Regions from separate parts of the Planotetraspora sp. GP83 genome, predicted to be linked through region 1. Evidence: riboswitches for the same ligand, from Rfam matches in the RefSeq annotation. Region 1 holds a riboswitch; each other region holds the start of a gene.
The links. A riboswitch is a leader RNA that binds a small molecule or an ion and turns the genes downstream of it on or off. The one in region 1 is predicted to bind cobalamin.
Positions count from the first base shown of each region.

Region 2: linked by a shared signal. The riboswitch ahead of ABH927_RS08790 (ribonucleoside-diphosphate reductase subunit alpha) and the one ahead of ABH927_RS25820 (ABC transporter substrate-binding protein) in region 1 are both predicted to bind cobalamin.
Region 3: linked by a shared signal. The riboswitch ahead of ABH927_RS25290 (CbtB domain-containing protein) and the one ahead of ABH927_RS25820 (ABC transporter substrate-binding protein) in region 1 are both predicted to bind cobalamin.

Region 1 is NZ_JBGCBZ010000020.1:103,476-110,650, forward strand. Features, by position in the region: gene ABH927_RS25810 (ABC transporter ATP-binding protein) at 1-358, opposite strand, end outside; gene ABH927_RS25815 (FecCD family ABC transporter permease) at 355-1,377, opposite strand; gene ABH927_RS25820 (ABC transporter substrate-binding protein) at 1,476-2,480, opposite strand; cobalamin riboswitch at 2,554-2,683, opposite strand; gene ABH927_RS25825 (acyltransferase family protein) at 2,883-4,178, shown strand; gene ABH927_RS25830 (Gfo/Idh/MocA family protein) at 4,139-5,008, opposite strand; gene ABH927_RS25835 (histidine phosphatase family protein) at 5,103-5,687, shown strand; gene ABH927_RS25840 (hypothetical protein) at 5,746-6,024, opposite strand; gene ABH927_RS25845 (DUF397 domain-containing protein) at 6,128-6,361, opposite strand; gene ABH927_RS25850 (helix-turn-helix domain-containing protein) at 6,362-7,175, opposite strand, start outside.
Region 2 is NZ_JBGCBZ010000005.1:27,395-34,569, reverse strand. Features, by position in the region: gene ABH927_RS08800 (helix-turn-helix domain-containing protein) at 100-1,794, shown strand; gene ABH927_RS08795 (Bug family tripartite tricarboxylate transporter substrate binding protein) at 1,887-2,852, shown strand; cobalamin riboswitch at 2,897-3,114, shown strand; gene ABH927_RS08790 (ribonucleoside-diphosphate reductase subunit alpha) at 3,233-5,461, shown strand; gene ABH927_RS08785 (ribonucleotide-diphosphate reductase subunit beta) at 5,735-6,733, shown strand; gene ABH927_RS08780 (mechanosensitive ion channel family protein) at 6,762-7,175, shown strand, end outside.
Region 3 is NZ_JBGCBZ010000019.1:165,086-172,260, forward strand. Features, by position in the region: gene ABH927_RS25280 (cobyric acid synthase) at 1-1,262, shown strand, start outside; gene ABH927_RS25285 (histidine phosphatase family protein) at 1,186-1,764, opposite strand; cobalamin riboswitch at 1,782-1,924, shown strand; gene ABH927_RS25290 (CbtB domain-containing protein) at 1,958-2,170, shown strand; gene ABH927_RS25295 (CbtA family protein) at 2,191-2,931, shown strand; gene ABH927_RS25300 (putative cobaltochelatase) at 2,970-4,973, shown strand; gene cobO (cob(I)yrinic acid a,c-diamide adenosyltransferase) at 4,975-5,577, shown strand; gene ABH927_RS25310 (cobyrinate a,c-diamide synthase) at 5,611-7,023, shown strand; gene cbiE (precorrin-6y C5,15-methyltransferase (decarboxylating) subunit CbiE) at 7,020-7,175, shown strand, end outside.

The DNA.
Region 1 (7,175 bases):
CGCGGTCCCGCGCGCTCTCCCGTCCGAAATAGGCGATGTACGGCGTGCGCCCCAGGAGTGCGTAGTCGTACACGGTCATGTCGGCCGGCAGGGAGGGATTCTGCGGCGCGTAGGCGACGAGGCGGGCCCGCCGGCGCGGCGCGCGGTCGCGCACGGGGGCGCCGCCGATGAGTACCTCCCCCTGGTGGGGCACCAGGCCCAGCATGGCCTTGAGCAGGGTGGACTTGCCCGCGCCGTTCGGCCCGATGATCGCCAGCCACTCTCCGGCGCCGGCCGACAGCGCGACGTCGGCGAGCACCTCCCGCCCGCCGAGCGTCACCCCGAGCGCCCGCACCTCGACCGGGCACTTGGGATTCACGTGTCCACCCGCTTGGTCAGGCGCAGGACGACCACGAAGAAGGGCGCGCCGACGAAGGCGGTGACCACGCCGATCGGCAGCTCGGCGGGGGCGAGCACGGTGCGGGCGACGAGGTCGGCCAGCTCCAGGAACGCCGCGCCGCCGACGAACGACAGCGGCAGCACGACGCGGTAGGACCAGCCCGCCAGCCGCCGGACCACGTGAGGGACCACGATGCCGACGAACGCGATGAGCCCGCTCACGGCGACCGCCGACGCGGTGGCCAGCGACGCGGCGAGGAGCACGACGAACCGGGCACGGGCGGCGCGCAGGCCCAGGCTCATCGCCTCCTCGTCGCCGACCGAAAGCACGTCGAGCAGCCGTCCGTGCAGGAGCATCACGGCCGAGGAGACGACGGCATACGGGGCGATCAGCCAGACCTGCTCCCAGCCGCCGCCCACGTCTCCGAGGATCCACGAGTAGATCCGCTGGAGCTCGTCCACCTTGAGCTGCTGCACGAACGTCTGCAGGGCGGTGAGGAACGACGTGACGGCCACCCCGGCGAGGACGAGGGTGGCCGTGCCGCCGCCGCGGCCCGCGGTGTTGCCCAGCGCGTACGCCAGGAAGACGCCGCCGACCGCTCCCGCGAAGGCGGCCACCGGCACGAGCCGGGCGTCGCCGCCGAGGAACACGACGATCATCGTCACGGTGAGGCCCGCCCCGGCGGCGGCTCCCAGCAGGTACGGGTCGGCCATCGGGTTGCGGAACACCCCCTGGTACCCCGCCCCGGCGATCGCGAGCAGCCCGCCCACCACGGCAGCGAGCAGCACCCGGGGCACCCTGAGCTGGAACAGCAGATTCTGCTCGACCGGCGACAGGCCCGAGTCCACCGAGACGAACGGCAGCCGGTCGAGCAGCGCGAGCGCGATGCCCCTGGGCGAGATCCCGGCCGCGCCGACGAGCACGCCCAGGGCGAGGCTGAGCGCCAGCACGACCAGGGCGACGATGAGCGGCCCGAGGCGCAACCCCGCCGACGTCACCGGTCCGCCCGGCGGCCGTCCTCCCCCGGAAGCCGCCTCTCCAGTAAGGCGTTCCGGAAGCCGTTCTGGACGCCGTGCCCCCGGAAGACGGGCGCGCCTCAGCTCGCGGCCTTCTGGACGGCGGCGCTCACGGCCGTGGCCAGGTCGGCGACGCGGGGCCCCCAGCGGGAGGCGATGTCGTCGTCGAGCACGACGACGTGGCCTTCCTTGATCGCGGACAGCCCGGACCAGCCGGGACGCTCGGCGAGGGCGGCGGCGTTCTGCCCGCAGCACTTGGTGTCCGCGAGGAAGATCAGGTCGGGGTCGGCCTTGGCCACGAACTCGGCCGACAGCTTCGGATAGCCGCCCGCCGCGTCGGGGGCCTTGTCCGCGATGTTCGTGAGCCCGAACAGCGCGTAGATCTGGCCGATGAACGTGCTCGACGTCGCGGCGTAGGGCGTGGTGTCCAGCTCGTGGTAGTACGTCAGCCGCTTGCCCTTCGGCGCGGCGGCGGCGAGCTGGTCGAGCCGGGTCTTCATCCCGTCCACCACCTCCGCCGCCTTCATGGCGTTGCCGGTGGCCGCGCCGAGGTCGGCGATCTGGTCGTAGGCCTCGTCCAGCTTGGTCGCCGCGGGCTCCAGGATCACCGGCACGCCGACCTTGCCGAGCCCGGCGACGACGCCTTCCAGGTCGTTGGCCAGCACGACGAGGTCGGGCTTGGCCGCGACGATCGCCTCGACGTTCGGCTTGAACCCCGACAGCGAGGTCTTGGGGGCCTCTGGCGGGTAGGTCGACTGGTCGTCCACCGCGGCCACCTGGGCGCCCGCCCCGATGGCGAACAGCGTCTCGGTGGCCGTCGGGGAGAGCGAGACGATGTGCTCGGGCCTCTTGGCGATGGTCACGGAGCCGTTCCCGGCCTGGACGGTGACGGGGAACGCCCCCTGAGCCGTCGTCGTGGTGCTTGGCGAGTTGGCGTTGCCGGCGGTGGGAGCGGCGGCGCCCGTGTCGCCCGCCTGGCCGCATCCGGCCAGTCCGAGCACACAGAGCAAGCCGACCACACAGAGCACGCGCACGCCGGCCACACCGGGCAGCACGCGGGCGACGGCCGTGCGTACGGGACTCACGGAATCCTCCAGGGGGAGCCGGGAAATCGAGAGACCCGCTGATAGCGACGGATCACCCTTTTCCTCGAGGGTTGATGGCGTCGGCGCGGGATGCAGGCGACCTGGCTCATCCCCGGGGGCGGGGAAACACAGTTGCGGGACAGCGCCGGGCTCACACCGGACTTCGCTACAGCACGCGCGTTGCACAGAACGGTACCAACTCCCGTCCCACCGTCCAGTTCGCGGGCCCGCACGGTCCGCCTGAACGGTCCAGCGGCCCCGGTCTCTCCCGCCGATGGTAGGGCCTGCCCCACCTGCGGGGTCGCCTCTGGGCGCGACCACGAGTAGTGCCTCCGTCGCTGCGCTGACCAGGGGGTTCGCGAAACCTTTAAGGGGTCCGATCCCCCGGCTAAGGCGGCTCCCATGTCCCTGACCACGCTTCCCCCGGCACCCGTACGGCCGGCCGCCTCACCGGCGCCGCGGGACCGGTTCATCGACCTGCTGCGCGTCTTCGGCATGGTGCTCGTGGTCCTCCAGCACTGGACCATGCCGGTCCTGATCTACGCGGACGGCAGGCTCACCACGGGCAACGCGCTGGCGGGCGTCCCCCTCGTCACCTGGCTGACCCAGGTCATGCCCCTCGTGTTCTTCGCGGGCGGCGCGGCCAACGCGATCAGCTGGCGGTCGGCCTCATCCGGCTCGCCCTCATCCGGCTCCGCGGGCCTGTGGACGGCCAGGCGGCTCCGCAGGCTGGCCTGGCCGGTGCTTCCCCTGGTCTTCGTCTGGCTGCCGCTTCCCTACGTCCTCGACGCGCTCGGCATGCCGTCCCAGCCGGTCGAGGTGGCGGCGCGCACGGTCGGCCAGCTGCTCTGGTTCCTCGCCGTCTACCTGGTCGCCGTGCTGGCCACGCCGTACATGGCCCGTGTGCGGGCGTCGCGCGCCCTGCCCGCGCTGGCCGCGGGGGCGGTGCTCATGGACGTGATCCGGTTCTCCGGCCTGGAGGGGGCCGGCTATCTCAACGTGGTCTTCGTCTGGCTGGCCGTGCACCAGGTCGGGTTCCTGTACGCCGAGGGCAGGCTGGCGTGGCTGGCCGGGCCCCGCGCCGCGGGACTCGCGGTGGCCGGGTTCGGCATGGTCGCCGGTCTGGTGGCCGCCGGGCCGTACCCCGCCAGCATGATCGGCATGCCGGGCATGATCTCGAACATGGCCCCGCCGAGCGCCTGCATGCTCGCGCTGTTCGCCGGGCAGCTCGGCCTGGCGATGCTGCTGCGGCCCGCCCTCAACACGCTCGCCCGGCGCCCCAAGATGAACGCCCTGCTGGCCGTCCTCGCGCCGCGGATGATGACGATCTACCTCTGGCACATGACCGCCCTGGTCACCGTGGCCGGGATCGCGATGTTCGGGTTCGGGCTGGAGACGCCGGAAGCCGGATCGTTCACCTGGTGGGGCCAGGTGCCGCTGTGGCTGGCGGCTCTCGTGACCGTCCTGCTGGCGCTCGTGGGCCTGTTCGGGCGCTTCGAGGAGCCGACCGGCGCCGCGTCGGCCGGTCGGGTCGTCGCGGCGGCCGTTCTGATCGGCGGCGCGCTGACCGCCCTCATGGTTACCGGCTTCGTGCCCGGCGTGGCGCCGGTGGCCGCCTCACTGGCGCTGGTCGCGGGCCTGCGCCTCGCGGCGGCCGCTCAGCCGAGCTGGCGCTCCGCGTCGGCGATGATCTCCTGAAGCCGCAGGCCGTGGCGCGCGTCCAGGGGGTGCCCACCGCCCCGGCGGACGGTGTCGGCGAACTCGCGGGCCACCGTCGCGAAGACGTCGTCGCCGAGCTCCGAGCCGAGGAGCAGGGCGCTGCCCTCCCGCCCGTAGACCTCCACGCGGGCGGGCGGCAGCTCGCCCTGCGCCGCCATGCAGAGCGACGCCTCGCTGACCGCGCCGTTCGCGTGCTCCAGCATCAGCCCGACCCAGCCGAGGGGGTCGCCGTGGGCCCTGACGGAGACCACCGGGCCGAGGGCGGCGTCCAGCAGGTCGATCATGTGCGGTCCGACGTCGAGCACGGCGCCGCGCTCCAGGCGCCACGGGGTCGCGAACGGCCCGCCCTGCAGGGCGCCCGAGATGTTGGCCGCGTAACCGCCGAACGGTCCCAGCTCGCGGGCCCGGTCGAGGAACGCCGTGGTCGCCGGCGAGTAGCGGAAGGTGAAGACCATCTGGGAGGCCACCCCGGCCTCGCCGATGGCGTCGGCCAGCCGCCGCGCGCCGTCGAGGTCGGCCGCGAGGGGCTTCTCCAGGAGCAGCGCCTTCCCCGCCTTCGCGGCGAGGACGCCGATCTCGGCCTGTACCGCGGGCGGCACGGAGAACGCGATCGCCTCCGAGACCTCGAACAGGTCCTCCAGCCGCTCGAACGAGGGGGCGCGGTGCCTGCCCGCGAGCTCGTCGGCCGCCTCCGGCCTGCGAGCCCACACCCCGGCGAGCCTCGTGTGCGGCCCGGCGGCGAGAGCCGGTGCGTGCACCATCTCCGCCCACGGGCCCGCGCCGACCAATCCCACCGATACCGGTTCCATGTGCGCCCTCCCGCCGCGACCCTACTGGACCGCCCCGGGGCGGACGGCGGGCGGGTTCGGCGGGCGGAAGCCGTACCGGCATGATGGTTTGCCTATGGAAGTCATCCTGCTGAGACACGGCGAGACCGAGTGGAGCAGGGCGGGACGGCACACGGGCCGGACCGACCTGCCGTTGACCGGGCGAGGAGAGGAGCAGGCGCGCGCACTGGCCGGCGTGGTCAAGGACCGCGTCTTCTCCCTGGTCCTCGTGAGCCCCGCCCAGCGGGCCCGCCGTACGGCGGAGCTCGCGGGGGTCGAGTCCTACGAGGTGGACCCCGACCTGTGGGAGTGGGACTACGGCGGCTACGAGGGCGTGACCACCGCCGAGATCCGCGGGACCCGCCCGGGCTGGTACGTCTGGCGGGACGGGATCGTCCCCGGGGACGAGGCGCACCCCGGCGAGACGGTCGAGCACGTCGGCGAGCGGGCCGACAAGGTCATCGCGCGCATCCGGTCGGCCGGCGGGGACGTGCTGATCGTCGCCCACGGCCACTTCCTCCGCGTGCTGGCCGCCCGATGGCTGGGGTTGCCTGCCGCGTACGGGCGGTACCTGCGGCTGGACACCGGCACCTACTCGGCTCTGGGGTACGAACACGAGGAGGCCGTCCTGCTCCGCTGGAACGCCCCCGTAGCCCCGTAGCCCCGTATAGGCGCGCGGCCTGCCGGGACGGTCCGTAGGTGCCGTCTTCGTCCGCTCCTCAGGAGGTGGCGGCGACCGGCTTGGGTTGCGGCCCGCGGCCCGTCAGCCATTCGAGGACCTTGCGGTGGCCGCGGCGGGCGTCCTCGAAATGGCCCCATCGCCAGTAGCGAGGCTGGTCGCGCACTCCGGTGACCCAGGTCCGGTAGGCGACCGTCCGCGGCGCCCCGTCTTCCGGATCGGCCGCCGATGCCACGCCGTACGTGCGGATCACCACGCGGCCGCCGGGCGCGAACAGCACGTCGTCGGCCACCGGATAAAGAGTCATCTGGTCCAACACGACCGGCCCCCTCGTTTCAGCGTTCAAGGACCTAATCTGCCGGATCGTTGTTACGCCGGCTGCGCGGCGCTGTTACGCGCGTCCGCGCGGCGTTAATACGGCGTTACACCAGGAGGCCGTCGAACTCGCCGTCCTTGACCCCGAGCACCAGCGCCCGGATCTCGTCGCGGGTGTAGATCAGGGCCGGCCCCTCGGGATAACGCGAGTTCCGTACGGCCACGCTGCCGTCGGGGAGCTCCGCGAGCTCCACGCAGTTGCCGGTCGAGTTGCTGTGGACGCTCTTCCGCCAGGTGACCCCGGTGAGGTCAGTTGCGGGCATCCCGTTATATGTCTGCATTCATATCTCTCTGAGAAATTCGCCGAGAATCTCGGCGGTGCCCCCGGGAGTTGTGCTCTCCACGCACAACTGCTCCATAGCCGTGAGGTAGGGATCGATGTCCTCACGCTTGTCAAGGTAGAGGGCACCCCACAGCTGCTCGACGTAGACCACGTCCGAAAGGTCGGACTCCGGGAAGCGGAGGATCGTGAACGCGCCACCCTCGGCCGCGTGCATCCCGAAGCGGAAGGGCATCACCTGCAGGGTGATGTTGGGCAGCGTGGCCACCTCCAGCAGGTGCTGGAGCTGTTCACGCATGACCGCTCCCCCTCCGATGGGCCGCCTGAGCGCGGCCTCGTCGACGACGGCCCACAGCCTGGGACCGTCCTTGTCCGTGAGCCGCTCCTGCCGCTGCATGCGCAGATGCACACGCTGGTCGATCTCGGCCTTGGGAGCGTCCGGATACCCGAGCTGGACCACCGCCCGGGCGTACGCCTGCGTCTGCAACAGGCCGGGCACGAACTGCACCTCGTAGGTGCGGATCACGCTCGCGGCCTCCTCTAGTCCGACATAGGTGACAAACCAGTTCGGCAGGACCTCGCCGTACTTGTGCCACCAGCCAGGCGTGTTCGCCTCGCGGACCATCTCCAGCAGGCCACGCCGTTCCGCGTCGTCGTGGACGCCGTACAGCGTGAGCAGGTCTTCGACGTCACGTGTCTTGAACCCGACCCGGCCCAACTCCATCCGGCTGATCTTCGACTCCGAGGCACGGATGTGGAACCCGGCGACTTCGCGGGTGAGCCCGCGGTCCTCGCGCAGCCGGCGAAGACTGGCG
Region 2 (7,175 bases), on a different contig from region 1:
GGGATGCCCGTCTCCGGGTTGACCGGCGTGTTCACCCGCTGTTCGGGACGCGCTGCCATACTTCCGCTGCGCGTCCGCAATCCCTGTGAGGAGGTTCCAGTGGCCGGATCGGGGGCAGCGCAAGAGTTCGCCCGCCTCCTTCGGAGACTGAAGGAGCGCAGCGGGCGCAGTTACGAGGACTTGGCCGGCGGGGCCTACGTCAGCGGCTCGACGCTCCACCGGTACTGCAACGGCCGCAGCGTGCCGCCCGACGCCGCGATCGTGGTCCGCATCGCCAGAGAGTGCGGGGCGAGCGCGAAGGAGCTCCAGGAGGTGATGGCCGCCTGGGCCGCCGCCGACACCGAGCGGCGCCGGGCACCCACCGTGGAGTCATCGCCGCCAACTGCCGTACCTGCGCCGCCGCCAAGTGCCGTACCGGCACCCGCACCGGCACTGGCACCGTCGCCGCCGTCCGCCGCTCCTGCGTCCAGGCCTCGCCGGATGCCGTGGGTGCGGCTGGCCGGCCTGCTCTTCACGCTCGTGTGGGTGGCGGCGAGCGCGTCCGCGGCCGGGCGAGGGCCGGACCACCGGCAGGTCTCCATGCCGCAGCGGGTCTCCGCGCCGCAGTGGATTTCCGGGCCGAGCTGGGTTCACGCGCCCACGCCGGTCGACCCGAGGATGTTCGGGGTCACCCTCAACTCGAACACCGGCACGATGCCCGGGTTCCGGATCGGGGCCGTGCGGTTCTGGGACAGCTCGACCCGATGGGCGGACATCCAGCCTCGTCGCGGCGAGTACGACTGGGCCACGCTCGACCGCCTGGTGGCGGGCGCGGACAAGGCCGGGCTGCCCCCGCTGTACGTGTTCGGCGCCGCTCCCGCGTGGGCCGCTCCGGGCGCTCCGCTCGGTCCCTACAGCGACGGCTCCCGCGCCGCCGGTCCGGACGACCTGGCCGACTGGGACGCGTTCGTACGGGCGGTGGCGACCCGGTACCGCGGGAGGATCGAGGCCTACGAGCTGTGGGTGCTGGCCAACGATCCCAGGTTCTACAACGGCTCGCCGCGGAGTCTCGTGGAGATGACCCGCCGGGCCGCCGGCATCATCAGGGAGGCCGACCCGCGGGCGGTCATCGTGTGCCCGGGGATGGGCCGCTTGTGGGAGGCGAAGGCGCGCGAGGCGCTGCGGAGCTTCGCGATGCTCGGCGGCTACCGGTACTGCGACGCCGCGGGCATCAAGCTGTTCCAGCGGCACCCGGCGGATCCCCCCGAGACGATGCTGGAGATCGTCCGGTTCGTGGATCGGGCCATGCACGAGGCCGGTGTGCACCGGCCCCTCTGGAACACCGGCACGACGTACGAGATCCCGCTCCAGGGATCGCTCGACAGCCAGGCGGCGGTCGACCACGCCGCCCGGTTCTACCTCGTCGGGCTCTACGGCGCGAACTACAACCTCCGCCGGATGTACTTCTACAACTGGGGCGGGACGAAGATCCCCATCGTGCTGCAGGCCGAGGGCGGCGCCCCCACCCGTGCCGCCCTGGCCGTCGAGCAACTGCAGCGCTGGCTGTCGGGGGCCCGGCTCCGCGCCTGCGGGCGAGGCCTGCCCATCGCGCTGCCCGAGAACGTCTGGCAGTGCGAGTTCACCATCGCGGGAGCCCGGGGAACGCGTCCCGCCGTCATCAGGTGGACCGACGCGGGCATGGCCGACACCGTCCCGCCGCCCGGCGCGACGAGCGTCCGCCACCTCGACGGCACGCTCACCAAGCCCGGAGACATGATCCGCATCACCGAGGAGCCGGTGCTGATCGAGTCCTGATCGGGGGTTCGAATCCCAAAGCCGGAAATATGGTCACATGGCGTAATTAGCCGTACTCTGTCCGTATCGGGAGCTTCTGGGGAGGTGCCGACGTGCGACGCCGGGCGGTTCTCGTGCTGGGGGCGGGCGTGGCGGCCCTCGCGGCCGGGTGCGGGACGGACGGCCCGCCGTCGCAGGGCGACATCTCCCTCGTCGTCCCGGGGTCCGCCGGGAACCTGTGCGACGGCTTCGCCCGCGAGCTGAAGGCGCTCATCGAGGGCCGCAAGTGGGCGCGCAGCGTGAACATCAGGAGCCGGCAGGGGGACGGCGGGAGTGGGACGCCGTCCGTCGCGCGGTTCGTCGCGGCGGGACGCCGAGGCGACCTGATGGTCGCGGATCCCGCCCTCATCGCCGTCGCGGCGATGGACCGCGCCCGGCCCTTCGCCGTCGGCGCCTCGCCCCTCGCCCGGCTGGCCGGTCAGTGGGAGGTGCTCGTCACCTCCCCGGACTCCCGATTCCGGACGTTCGACGACTTCGCCGCCGCCCTGCTCCGCGACCCGTCCGGGGCCAAGGTCGCGGGCGGGGCCCCGGGCGGGGCCGACCACCTGCTCTACGGTCTGACCGCCCAGGGGCTCGGCGTGGACCTGCGGCTGCTTCACTACACCTCCTTCGGAGACTGCTCTCAGGCGGTCGCCGCGATGCTGGACGGCCGGGCGACGATCGGGTTCGGCGGCCACGGGGACGTCGCCCGGCACATCGCGGCCGGACGGCTCCGGCCGCTGGCCGTCTCCTCGCCGGAGCGCCTGGCGGGGGTGGACGCGCCGACCCTGGTCGAGTCCGGGGTGCGCCTCATCTACGCCGACTGGTTCGGCCTGCTCGGCCCCGGCACGCTGGGAGACCGGGAGCGCGACGCGCTGCTCGATCTCTGCCGGGCCGTGGACGGCTCGCCCTCCTGGCGGCGGGCGTGCGCCCGTAACGGCTGGACGCCGATGTGCCTCGCCGGGGACGACTTCCGGCAGTGGCTCACCAGCGAGGCCGGCCGTACCAAGCGGGTCCTCGGCGATCTGGGGCTGCTGTGACGGACACAACCTGTAGGGGTTGTTGCGTCGCATGGCACTAGATGTAGGATCCACACGTTGCTGGTTCACCCCAGGGTGAGGCAAGAGGGAACCCGGTGGGAGTCCGGGACTGCCCCGCAGCGGTGAGCGGGAACGACCGCCGTCAACTGAGCACTGGGCGCGATGAGACGCGCCTGGGAAGCGACGGCCATTAGGACCGGCGGGCGAGAGCCGTACCGGATGCCCGCGAGTCCGAAGACCTGCCGGTGACGTGCGCGCGGACCTCGCGCGCACTCCGCCGGGCCTCGCGGGAGGGTCCGCCGCGGTACGGCACGGCGCCGCCGTGCGCGTGCCGAGGTGTGCCCGTCTCGCGATGCTCTTGAGTTCGCGAGGGAGAGCACGTGACACAGACGACGATCGCGGATCCGCGGCAGAGCCGGTGGCTGGCGATCGAGGAGGCGGCGGCCGGGGTCGTCACCGACCCGGAGAACTCCAAGGTCGCGGCGCGGCTGCTGGGGAGCCTGATCGCGGACGACGTGGCCGCGCACGGGGTGCGGAGCTTCTCGGAGTCGGTCGCCGCGACGCACGAGGCGGGGCTCCTGCACGACGGGATCGCCGGATTCGTGGCGGCCAACGCGGCGGAGCTCGACGCGCTGATCGATCCGGAGGCGGACGGCCGGTTCGAGTACTTCGGCCTGCGGACGGTCTACGACCGCTACCTGCTGCGGCACCCGATCACGCGCGGCGTGCTGGAGCGGCCCCAGCACTTCTTCCTGCGGGTGGCCTGCGGGCTGTCGTCCTCGGTGGGTGAGGCGTCGGTGGCTGAGGCGTCGGTGGGTGAGGCGGCGGTCGCGGAGGCGGCGGAGCTCTACCGCCTGATGTCCACGCTGACGTACCTGCCCAGCTCGCCCACGCTGTTCAACTCGGGCGCGCGCAGGCAGCAGCTCTCGTCGTGCTTCCTGCTCGACTCGCCGCGCGACGAGCTGGAGGGCATCTACGAGCGGTACGCCCAGGTGGCGCGGCTGTCGAAGTACGCGGGCGGGATCGGCGTCTCGTGGACCCGGGTCCGGTCGCGGGGCTCCCTCATCCGGGGCACGAACGGGCTCTCCAACGGCATCGTGCCGTGGCTGCGGACCCTGGACGCCTCGGTGGCGGCGGTGAACCAGGGCGGCCGCCGCAAGGGCGCGGCCTGCGTCTACCTGGAGACCTGGCACGCGGACATCGAGGAGTTCCTGGAGCTGCGGGACAACACGGGCGAGGACGCCCGGCGCACGCACAACCTCAACCTCGCCAACTGGGTGCCGGACGAGTTCATGCGCCGGGTCGAGGCCGACGGGGTGTGGTCATTGTTCGACCCCAAGGAGACGCCCGAGCTGACCGACCTGTGGGGCGCCGACTTCGACCGGAAATATCGCGAGCTGGAGGACTCCGGGCGGTTCGTGCGGCAGGTCTCCGCGCGGGCGCTGTACGCCCGGATGATGCGGACGCTCGCCCAGACCGGCAACGGCTGGATGACGTTCAAGGACGCCGCCAACCGCACCTCGAACCAGACCGCGCTGCCGCGCAACGTCATCCACCTGTCCAACCTCTGCACCGAGATCCTCGAGGTGACGAGCGACGCCGAGACCGCCGTCTGCAACCTCGGCTCGGTCAACCTCGCCGCTCACCTCGACGCGGGGGATCTCGATTGGACGCGGCTCCGCGCCACCGTGCGCACCGCCGTACGGTTCCTTGACCGGACGATCGACCTCGGCTTCTATCCCACGCCGGAGGCCGAGGCCGCCAACCGGAGGTGGCGCCCCGTCGGGCTCGGCGTGATGGGCCTGGCGGACGTGTTCTTCGCGCTGCGCCTGCCGTTCGACTCGCCGGAGGCGCTGGCGCTGTCGACGAGGATCGCCGAGGAGATCGCGCTCGCGGCGTACGGCACGTCGGCCGATCTGGCGGCGGAGCGGGGGCGCCATCCGTCGTACGAGGAGACCAGGGCCTCGGACGGCGTGCTCCACCTGGACCACTACCCGTGCTCGCCGTTGCATCCCGGCGAGTGGGCCGCGCTCCGGGCCAGGATCGCCGAGACCGGCCTGCGGAACTCGCTGATGATCGCTATCGCGCCCACGGCCACGATCGCGTCCATCGCCGGCTGCTACGAGTGCATCGAGCCGCAGGTGTCGAACGTCTTCAAGCGGGAGACTCTCTCCGGAGAGTTCCTCCAGGTCAACCGCTATCTCGTGCGTGACCTCCAGGCCCGGGGGCTGTGGACCCAGGCCATGCGCGACGCCATCAAGCGGGCGGACGGCTCCGTGCAGGACATCCCCGGCATCCCGCAGGAGCTCCGGGCGCTCTACCGGACCGCCTGGGAGCTGCCGCAGAAGGCGCTCATTGACCTGGCCGCGGCGCGGCAGCCGTACATCGACCAGGCGCAGTCGCTGAACCTCTTCATGGCCACCCCGACGATCGGCAAGCTCTCGTCGATGTACGCCTACGCGTGGCGGTCGGGCCTGAAGACGACCTATTACCTGCGTTCGCGCCCCGCGACGCGGATCGCCCAGACGACGGTGTCCGCCCCGGCGGTGGACGCCGAGGCGATCGCCTGCTCCCTCGAAAGCCCCGAGACCTGCGAAGCGTGCCAATAACTCCGCGTGATCATGCAGACATTCCCGCGAAGGCCGGCTGACCTGCGCCGACCGTGCGCGTGATCATGCACGCCTTCCCGTGAACGCCGGGTGCCCAGGGGGTGCGCCATTCGTGATCATGCAGCTGCCCGGCAGTGCATGATCGCGTACGGCACGTGCGCCGGTAGACCTGCATGGTCGGGACCCTCTGCATGATCACGATTGAGGTTGGCGCAGGTCATGCCGGATGCGCGGGAACCTGTGCATGATCACCACCAGAGGAAGGTGACAAAGATGATGTTGCTCGATCCGGGGATGGACCTGACCCTGCGGCCCATGCGGTATCCGGGGTTCTACGAGCGGTTCCGCGCGGCGATCCGGAACACGTGGACCGTGGAGGAGGTGGACCTCCACTCCGACCTGGCCGATCTGGCGAGGCTCGACGACGGCGAACGGCATCTGATCAACCGGCTCGTGGCGTTCTTCGCCACCGGTGACTCGATCGTGGCCAACAACCTCGTGCTGAACCTCTACCAGCACGTCAACGCCCCCGAGGCGCGGCTCTACCTCAGCAGGCAGCTGTTCGAGGAGGCGGTCCACGTCCAGTTCTACCTGACCCTCCTCGACACCTACCTGCCCGACCACGACGAGCGGGCCAAGGCGTTCGCCGCCGTGGAGCACATCCCCTCGATCCGGGACAAAGCCGAGTTCTGCTTCCGGTGGATCGACTCGATCAACGGGCTCGACCGCCTGGAGACCAGGGACGACCGGCGGCGGTTCCTGCTCAACCTGATCTGCTTCGCCGCCTGCATCGAGGGCCTGTTCTTCTACGGCGCCTTCGCCTACGTCTACTGGCTCCGCTCCCGCGGCCTCCTCGGGGGCCTGGCCACGGGGACCAACTGGGTGTTCCGCGACGAGTCCATGCACATGGAGTTCGCCTTCGACGTCGTGGACACCGTGCGGCGCGAGGAGCCCGGCCTCTTCGACGACGACCTCGGCAAGCAGGTCACCCTGATGATCGAGGAGGCGGTCGCCGCCGAGCTGGCCTTCGCCCGCGACCTCTGCGGCGACGGGCTGCACGGCATGAGCGCGGAGCAGATGCGGCAGTATCTCGAATACGTCGCCGACCAGCGGCTCGCCCGGCTCGGCCTGCCCATCCGGTACGGCACGGCCAACCCGTTCGCCTTCATGGAGCTCCAGGACGTCCAGGAGCTCGCGAACTTCTTCGAGCGCAGGGTCTCCGCCTACCAGGTGGCCGTCGAGGGGGACGTCAGCTTCGACGAGTCGTTCTAAAGCGCCTCAAGAGGGCAAAGGGAACACCATGACGACGAAGGGGGGCGCCGTCCTGTCGGCCGCGTGGAATTCGGAAGCCCTGTGGAATTCGGGAACCCTATGGAATTGGGGAGTCATGGCGATCGCCGTCGTCGCCGCGATCATCGTGGTGGAGCTGATCAGGCGAGCGCTGAAATCGCGACTCATCGGGGAGCGATGGGCGCTCGCCGGCCCGGTCGTGCGCCGGTGCACCTGGCCGGGGTTCGCCACGGCCGTGCTGGTGACCGCCAACGCCGTCTACACGCCCGACATGTCCCTTCCCGCGGCCCACGGCCTTCTCCAGCACCTGTTCACGCTGCTGCTGATCACCTGCGTGACGTGGCTCGTCATCCAGGCGGCCTACGCCGTCACCGACGTCGTCCTGGACCGCCTGCTGCACGTCCAGGGCGAGCGCAACCGCCGG
Region 3 (7,175 bases), on a different contig from region 1:
GAAGCCAGGTCGTGGTCCTCGGCAGGCCGCTGGCCGACGTGGACGCCATGGAGTACGGCGCGTACAAGGACCGCCTCAGGCAGGTCGCGCTGGAGTCCTACCAGCGGCTCCGGTCGTCCTTCGAAGTGGTCGTCTGCGAAGGGGCCGGCAGCCCCACGGAGATCAACCTCCGCAGGGGCGACATCGCCAACATGGGGCTGGCCCGCGCCGCCGGCATCCCCGTGATCGTCGTCGGGGACATCGACCGCGGCGGCGTCTTCGCGTCCCTTTACGGCACGCTCGCGCTGCTCGACGCCGAGGACCAGGCGCTGATCGGCGGATTCCTGATCAACAAGTTCCGCGGCGCGCCCGAGCTTCTCGCTCCCGGCCTCGACACGCTGCGGGACCTCACCGGACGCCCGGTGTACGGCGTGCTGCCATGGCTCGACGGGCTCTGGATGGACCTGGAGGACTCGCTCGCCCTGGACAACCAGGGCGTCCGGCAGGCGCCGCCCGGTCCGGGGCGGAGCCTGCGGGTGGCCGTGGTGCGTTATCCCAGGATCTCGAACTTCACCGACATCGACGCCCTCGTGGCGGAGCCGGGCGTCGTGGTCAGGCTCCTCAGCTCGCCCGGTGACGTCGCGGAGATCGCCGAGGCCGACCTGGTCATCCTGCCGGGGTCGCGGGCCACGGTCAGCGACCTCGGGTGGCTCCGCCGTACCGGCTTCGCGTCGGCCATCGCGGAGCGGCGCGGGCCCGTTCTCGGGATCTGCGGCGGCTACCAGATGCTCGCGCGGTGGATCCGCGACGACGTGGAGTCGGGCGCGGGACTGGTCGAAGGGCTCGGCCTGCTCCCCGCCACCGTCGAGTTCGCGGCGGGCAAGACGCTCGCCCGGCCGGTCGGAGAGGCGTACGGCTGCCGCGTCGCGGCCTACGAGATCCACCACGGGATCGTGTCCAGGGACGGCGACGCCGAGCCGTTCCTGGACGGCTGCCGGGCGGGGGCCGTGTGGGGGACGACCTGGCACGGCGCGCTCGAGAACGACGAGTTCCGCCGCGCCTTCCTGACCGAGGTCGCGTCCGCCGCGGGGAGGACCGGCTTCGCGCCGTCGCCGGGGGTGTCCTTCGCCGCGCTCAGGGAGCGGCAACTCGACGCGCTCGGCGACCTGATCGAGCGGCACGTCGACACGGACGCGCTGCTCGCGCTCATCGAGAACGGCGCTCCTGACGGCCTGCCGGCGCTTCCGCCAGGCGGAGTCGCCAGCGACCCCCGTGGCCGGTGAGCGAGAGGCGGGAGAGCGGCTCGGCGTCGATCGCCCAGAACGCCTCGGCCGGTGTGCGGAGCACGTGGACGACCGCGGCCCTCATCACGGCGGGGTGTGTCACCGCGACCCCGCTCGCGGCTGAGGCCAGCCACGCGCCGACCCGATCGACGAGGGCGAGCACTGACTCGCCCCCGTGCGGGGCCGCGGACGGGTCGGTCAGCCAGGCCCGGACGCCCTCCGGATCGGCCGCCTGGACCTCGGCGAGCGACCTCCCGGCCCAGTGGCCGAAGTCGCAGTCGCGCAGCCCCTCGTCGACCTCGGCGTGCAGCCCCAGCCCGGCGGCGGTCTCCCCGCAGCACCGCGACGGGCCGCACGAGGCGCTCTTGACTCCGGCGTACAGGGGGGCGGCGTCGGAGGCCTGCCGCAGCCCCCGCTCGTCCAGTTCTTCGTCGAGGGGGAACGCCGCTCGGCGCATCGCCTCGGTGTAACCGTGACAAACAAGGACCAGGCGGACGGTCATTCGGACCCTTTGCTCAATTGACGCTGCGGTATGTCAGGTCGTAGCGTAAAGCGACATTAATGATGATGTGGGGAAGCCAGCGAGACTCTGGTACGGCCGCGCCACTGTGACCGGTCCTCCGGGACCGGGAGTCAGACCCTCCATCGTCACCGCCACCCCAATTGGGACGCGTGATCCCGAGGAGGCTCTTCCCATGGCTCAAGCCGCCGTTCCCCACTCCCAGCCCGTTCCGGTCAGCATTCCGGTCCGCGAGCTGATCCCCTGGGCCGTCTTCGCCGGCGTCCTGGCCATCGTCCTCCTCTACTTCGTCGGCGCGGAGCAGGGCGTCACCGCCCTGATCTCCGGGAACGGCGTGCACGAGTTCGTGCACGACGGCCGTCACCTGCTCGGCTTCCCCTGTCACTGACAAGGGGACGAGTCACCGCAATGGTGAGAAATCTGCTGGTCCGCGGCATGCTCGCGGGCCTGGTCGCCGCTGTCCTCGCTCTCGTCTTCGCCTGGGTCTTCGGCGAGCCGGAGCTCGGGCGTGCCATCGTCCTTGAAGGCGCCCACGTCGGGCACGCGGCGGAGGAGGCGGCCGAACCTGAGCCGTTCAGCCGCGCCGTCCAGTCGACCGTGGGCCTCGCCACGGCCGTCGGCGTCTACGGCGTCGCGATCGGCGGCGTCTTCGCGCTCGTGTTCGCCTTCGCCTACGGGCGCCTGGGCGCGCTTAGCGCGCGGGCCACCGCGGCCCTGATCGCGCTCGGGGCGTTCGTCACCGTCGCGCTGGTGCCGTTCCTGAAGTACCCCGCGAACCCGCCGGGGGTCGGCGACCCGGACAGTCTCCGGGAGCGGACCGTCGTGTACTTCGCGCTCGTCGCCGGCTCGGTGGCCCTCGCCGCCGTGGCGCTCTATCTGCGCCGCCGCCTCGCCCCCCGTTACGGCGGCTGGAACGCGGCGCTGCTGGCCGTGGCGGCGTTCCTCGTCGCCGTGACCGCGGCGTGCCTGCTGCTCCCGGCGATCGACGAGGTGCCGGCCCACTTCCCGGCCGCTCTGTTGTGGAGATTCCGGCTCGCCTCGCTCGGCACGCAGGTCACCCTGTGGGCGGGCGTCGGGCTGATCTTCGGCCCGCTGGCCGAGCGCGTGCTCACGTCCCGCTACGCCCCCGCTCCCGCACTCCCCGCGTGAGCGGGAGCGACCGATGACTCATGACAGAACGAGGCGAGATGCCTGACGCGCGCCACTATCCGTTCACGGCGATCGTGGGGCTCGATCAGCTCAAGCTGGCCCTGATCCTCAATGCCGTGTCACCGCGTACCGGCGGGGTGCTCATCCGCGGCGAGAAGGGCACCGCCAAGTCGACCATCGTGCGGGCGCTCTCGGCGCTGCTGCCGCCGGTCGCCGTCGTGCCCGGGTGCCGGTTCTCCTGCGACCCCGCCGCTCCGGAGCCCGCGTGCCCCGACGGGCCCCACGGACCCCGGCCCGACGCGTCGGTGCGGCCCGCCAGGCTGGCCGAGCTTCCGGTGGGAGCCTCCGAGGACCGCCTGGTCGGCTCGCTCGACCTCGAACGCGCGCTCACCGAGGGCGTGAAGTCCTTCGAGCCCGGCCTGCTCGCCGCCGCCCACCGCGGCGTGCTGTACGTGGACGAGGTCAACCTGCTGCACGACCACCTGGTGGACCTGCTCCTCGACGCCGCCGCGCTGGGCACCTGCTACGTCGAGCGCGACGCGGTGTCCGTACGGCACCCGGCGCGGTTCCTGTTGGTCGGTACGATGAACCCGGAAGAGGGCGAGCTGCGGCCCCAGCTCCTCGACCGCTTCGGGCTGACCGTCGAGGTGGCCGCGTCACGCGACCCCGGCGAGCGGGCCGAGGTGGTGCGGCGGCGGCTGTCCTTCGAGGACGACCCGGAGGGCTTCGCCGCCCGATGGACGGCGGAGGAGCAAGCGCTGGCCGCTCGCATAGCCGAGGCGCGGGGCCGCCTTCGTGACGTGGCGCTCTCCGACGCCGCGCTACGGCAGATCGCCACCGTCTGCGCCGCGTTCGGCGTGGACGGCATGCGGGCCGACCTGATCACCGCCCATGCCGCCGTCGCCCACGCGGCCTGGCGAGGAGGCACGGAGGTCACCGCCGAGGACGTGCGGGCCGCGGCCCGCCTGGCCCTGCCGCACCGGCGCCGCCGTGACCCGTTTGACGCTCCCGGCCTCGACGAGTCAGAGCTCGACGAGCTTCTCGACAACTCCAAGCCGGACCCCGACCCGGACACCGACCCCGACGGCGGGGCCGACAGCGCCGGGAACGGCCAGGCGGACAGCGCGGAGAACGGCCAGGCGGACAGCGCGGAGAACGGCCAGGCGGATACGACTACGAGTGGCACAGGAGATGGCGAAGCCGGTGGCGCCGGGAAGGGGCAGGCGGCCACGTCCACCGCGCGGCCGGGCGAGCCGTACCGGGTGCGTGCGCTGACCGTCCCGGGGCTCGGCACGGGCAGCCCCGGACGGCGGTCACGAGCCCGCACGCCGTACGGCCGGGTCTCGGGGTCGCGGACGCCGGTGGGCCGCCTCACCTCGCCCCATCTCACGGCGACCCTTCGCGCGGCGGCCCCACACCAGCGTGAACGCGGCAGGACCGGGCCGGGGCTGGTGGTGCGGCCCGGCGACCTGCGCGAGGCCGTACGCGAGGGCCGCGAGGGCAACCTCGTGCTCTTCGCCGTGGACGCGAGCGGGTCGATGGCGGCTCGCCGCCGGATGGAGGCCGTCAAGGGGGCCGTGCTGAGCCTGCTCCTCGACGCCTACCAGCGCCGTGACAAGGTCGGTCTCGTGACGTTCCGCGGTTCGGCCGCGGAGCTGGTGCTTCCCCCGACCTCCTCGGTGGAGGCGGGTGCGGCACGGCTGCGTTCCCTGCCCACGGGCGGGCGCACGCCGCTCGCCGAGGGCCTGCGCCGGGCCGCCGAGGTGCTGCGGGTCGAACGGCTCCGCGACCCGTCACGCAGGCCGCTGCTCGTCGTGGTCACCGACGGACGCGTCACGTCGGGCGCGACGGCCGACGTGGACCGCGCCGCCGCGCTGCTGCGCGGCGTGACCTCCGTCGTGGTCGACTGCGAGAGCGGACCCGTACGGCTCGGCCTCGCCGTACGGCTGGCGGGACGGCTGGGCGGCGAAGCCGTACGGCTGGAGGAGCTGGCCGCGGACGGGCTGCGCGAGCTCGTCCACGAGCGCAGGAAGGCGGCCTGACATGCCTCAGGGGAAGCCGGCGGCGGTGCCGGACGACGGCCTCACGACCAGGCAGCGGCGCACCCGGCCGCTGGTGTTCGTCCACACCGGCCCGGGCAAGGGGAAGTCGACCGCGGCGTTCGGGCTCGCGCTCCGCGCGTGGAACCAGGGCTGGCCGGTCGGGGTCTTCCAGTTCGTCAAGTCGGCCAAGTGGCGAGTGGGCGAGGAGCGGGCCCTGGCCGTGCTCAGCGAGTCGGGCGCGGGAGGCACGGTCGCGTGGCACAAGATGGGCGAGGGCTGGTCGTGGATCAAGAAGGCCGGCGCCGAGGAGGACCACGCCGCCGACGCCCGTGAGGGATGGGAGCAGATCAAGCGCGACCTCGCGGCCGAGACCTACCGGCTGTACGTGCTGGACGAGTTCACCTACCCCATCAAATGGGGGTGGATCGATGTGGAGGACGTGGTGGCCGCTCTCGCCGGCCGTCCCGGCATCCAGCACGTGGTGATCACCGGCAGGGACGCCCATCCGCGCCTGCTGGAGACCGCCGACCTGGTCACGGAGATGACCAAGGTCAGGCACCCCATGGACGCGGGCCAGAAGGGCCAGAAGGGCATCGAATGGTGATCGGCGCGGTCCGATCGCGGGGGAGGGGCGGGAGTGGCTGAGCTTCCGCGCCTCGTCATCGCGGCGCCCTCCTCGGGATCCGGCAAGACGACGGTGGCCACGGGGCTGATGGCGGCCCTGACGGCCAAGGGCTTCACGGTCTCGCCGCACAAGGTGGGGCCGGACTACATCGATCCCGGCTACCACGCGCTGGCCGCCGGGCGCCCGGGGCGGAACCTCGACCCCTGGCTCGTCGGTGAGGCGCTGATCGAGCCCCTGCTCCTGCGTGGCGCCGCCGGACTGCATGGCGCCGCCGGGGCCGGGATCGCCGTCATCGAGGGCGTGATGGGGTTGTACGACGGCGCCGCCGTACCGGACGCCGGAGCCGTGCCGGACGGCGCGTCCGGCGGCGACTTCGCGTCGACCGCGCATGTCGCGCGCGTGCTTGACGCGCCGGTGGTGCTGGTCGTCGACGCGTCCGGGCAGGGGCGATCGGTGGCCGCGCTGGTCCACGGGTTCGCGTCCTACGACACCCGGGTACGGATCGGCGGCGTGATCCTCAACCGGATCGGCTCGCCCCGGCACGAGCAGATCTGCCGCGACGCGCTCGCCGAGACGGGGGTCGCGGTGCTCGGGGCCATCCCCCGTACCGAAGTGGCCGCGACGCCCTCCCGCCATCTCGGCCTCGTGCCCCCCGCCGAGCGGACGGCCGAAGCGGTGCGCGCGGTGGCGGCGCTGGGCGAGCTGGTGACGGCCACCTGCGACCTGGAAGCGCTCGTACGGCTCGCCCGCGGCGCGTCCCCCCTCAACGCCCCCGCGTGGAACCCACACCAGGTCCTCGCCGGTATGCCTCCCGAGGAGGGCCGTGACGGTGACGGTGACGTGGTCGTGGCGGTGGCCGGGGGAAAGGCGTTCACGTTCGGGTACGCGGAGCAGGCCGAGCTGATCGAGGCGGCCGGGGCCACGGTGGCCGTCTTCGACCCGCTGAGCGACGAGACCCTTCCCGCTGGCGCGTCAGCCCTCGTGCTGCCCGGCGGATTCCCCGAGGTGTACGCCGCCGAGCTGTCGGCCAACGAGCCGCTCCGCCGGGAGGTCGCCGCCTTCGGCGGGCCCATCGTGGCCGAGTGCGCCGGGCTGCTCTATCTGTGCCGGGAGCTGGACGGCCGTCCCATGTGCGGGGTCGTGGACGCCACCGCCACCATGACGGGCACGCTCACGCTCGGCTATCGGCGGGCCGTGGCCGTACGCGACTCGGTGCTGACCCGGGAGGGGGAGCGCTACCACGGCCACGAGTTCCACCGCACGCGCGTCAGCCCGGCCAGTGACGTGCCGCCGCTCTACCGATGGCGGGACGGCGCCGACGGGTACGGCGGGCCGCGACTGGCCGCGTCCTACGTGCACCTGCACTGGGCCGGAAGCCCTCACCTCGCCCGGAGATTGGTGTCACGAGCGGCTCGCGGCGCATGAGCGGGCTGGTGACCGTCGTCGGCATCGGCGCCGACGGCTGGGCCGGGCTGTCTCCGGTCGCGCGGCGCGAGATAGGCGCCGCAGAGGTCCTCATGGGTGGCGCGCGGCAGCTCGCGCTGGTGCCGGACACCGGCGCGGAACGCGTCACGTGG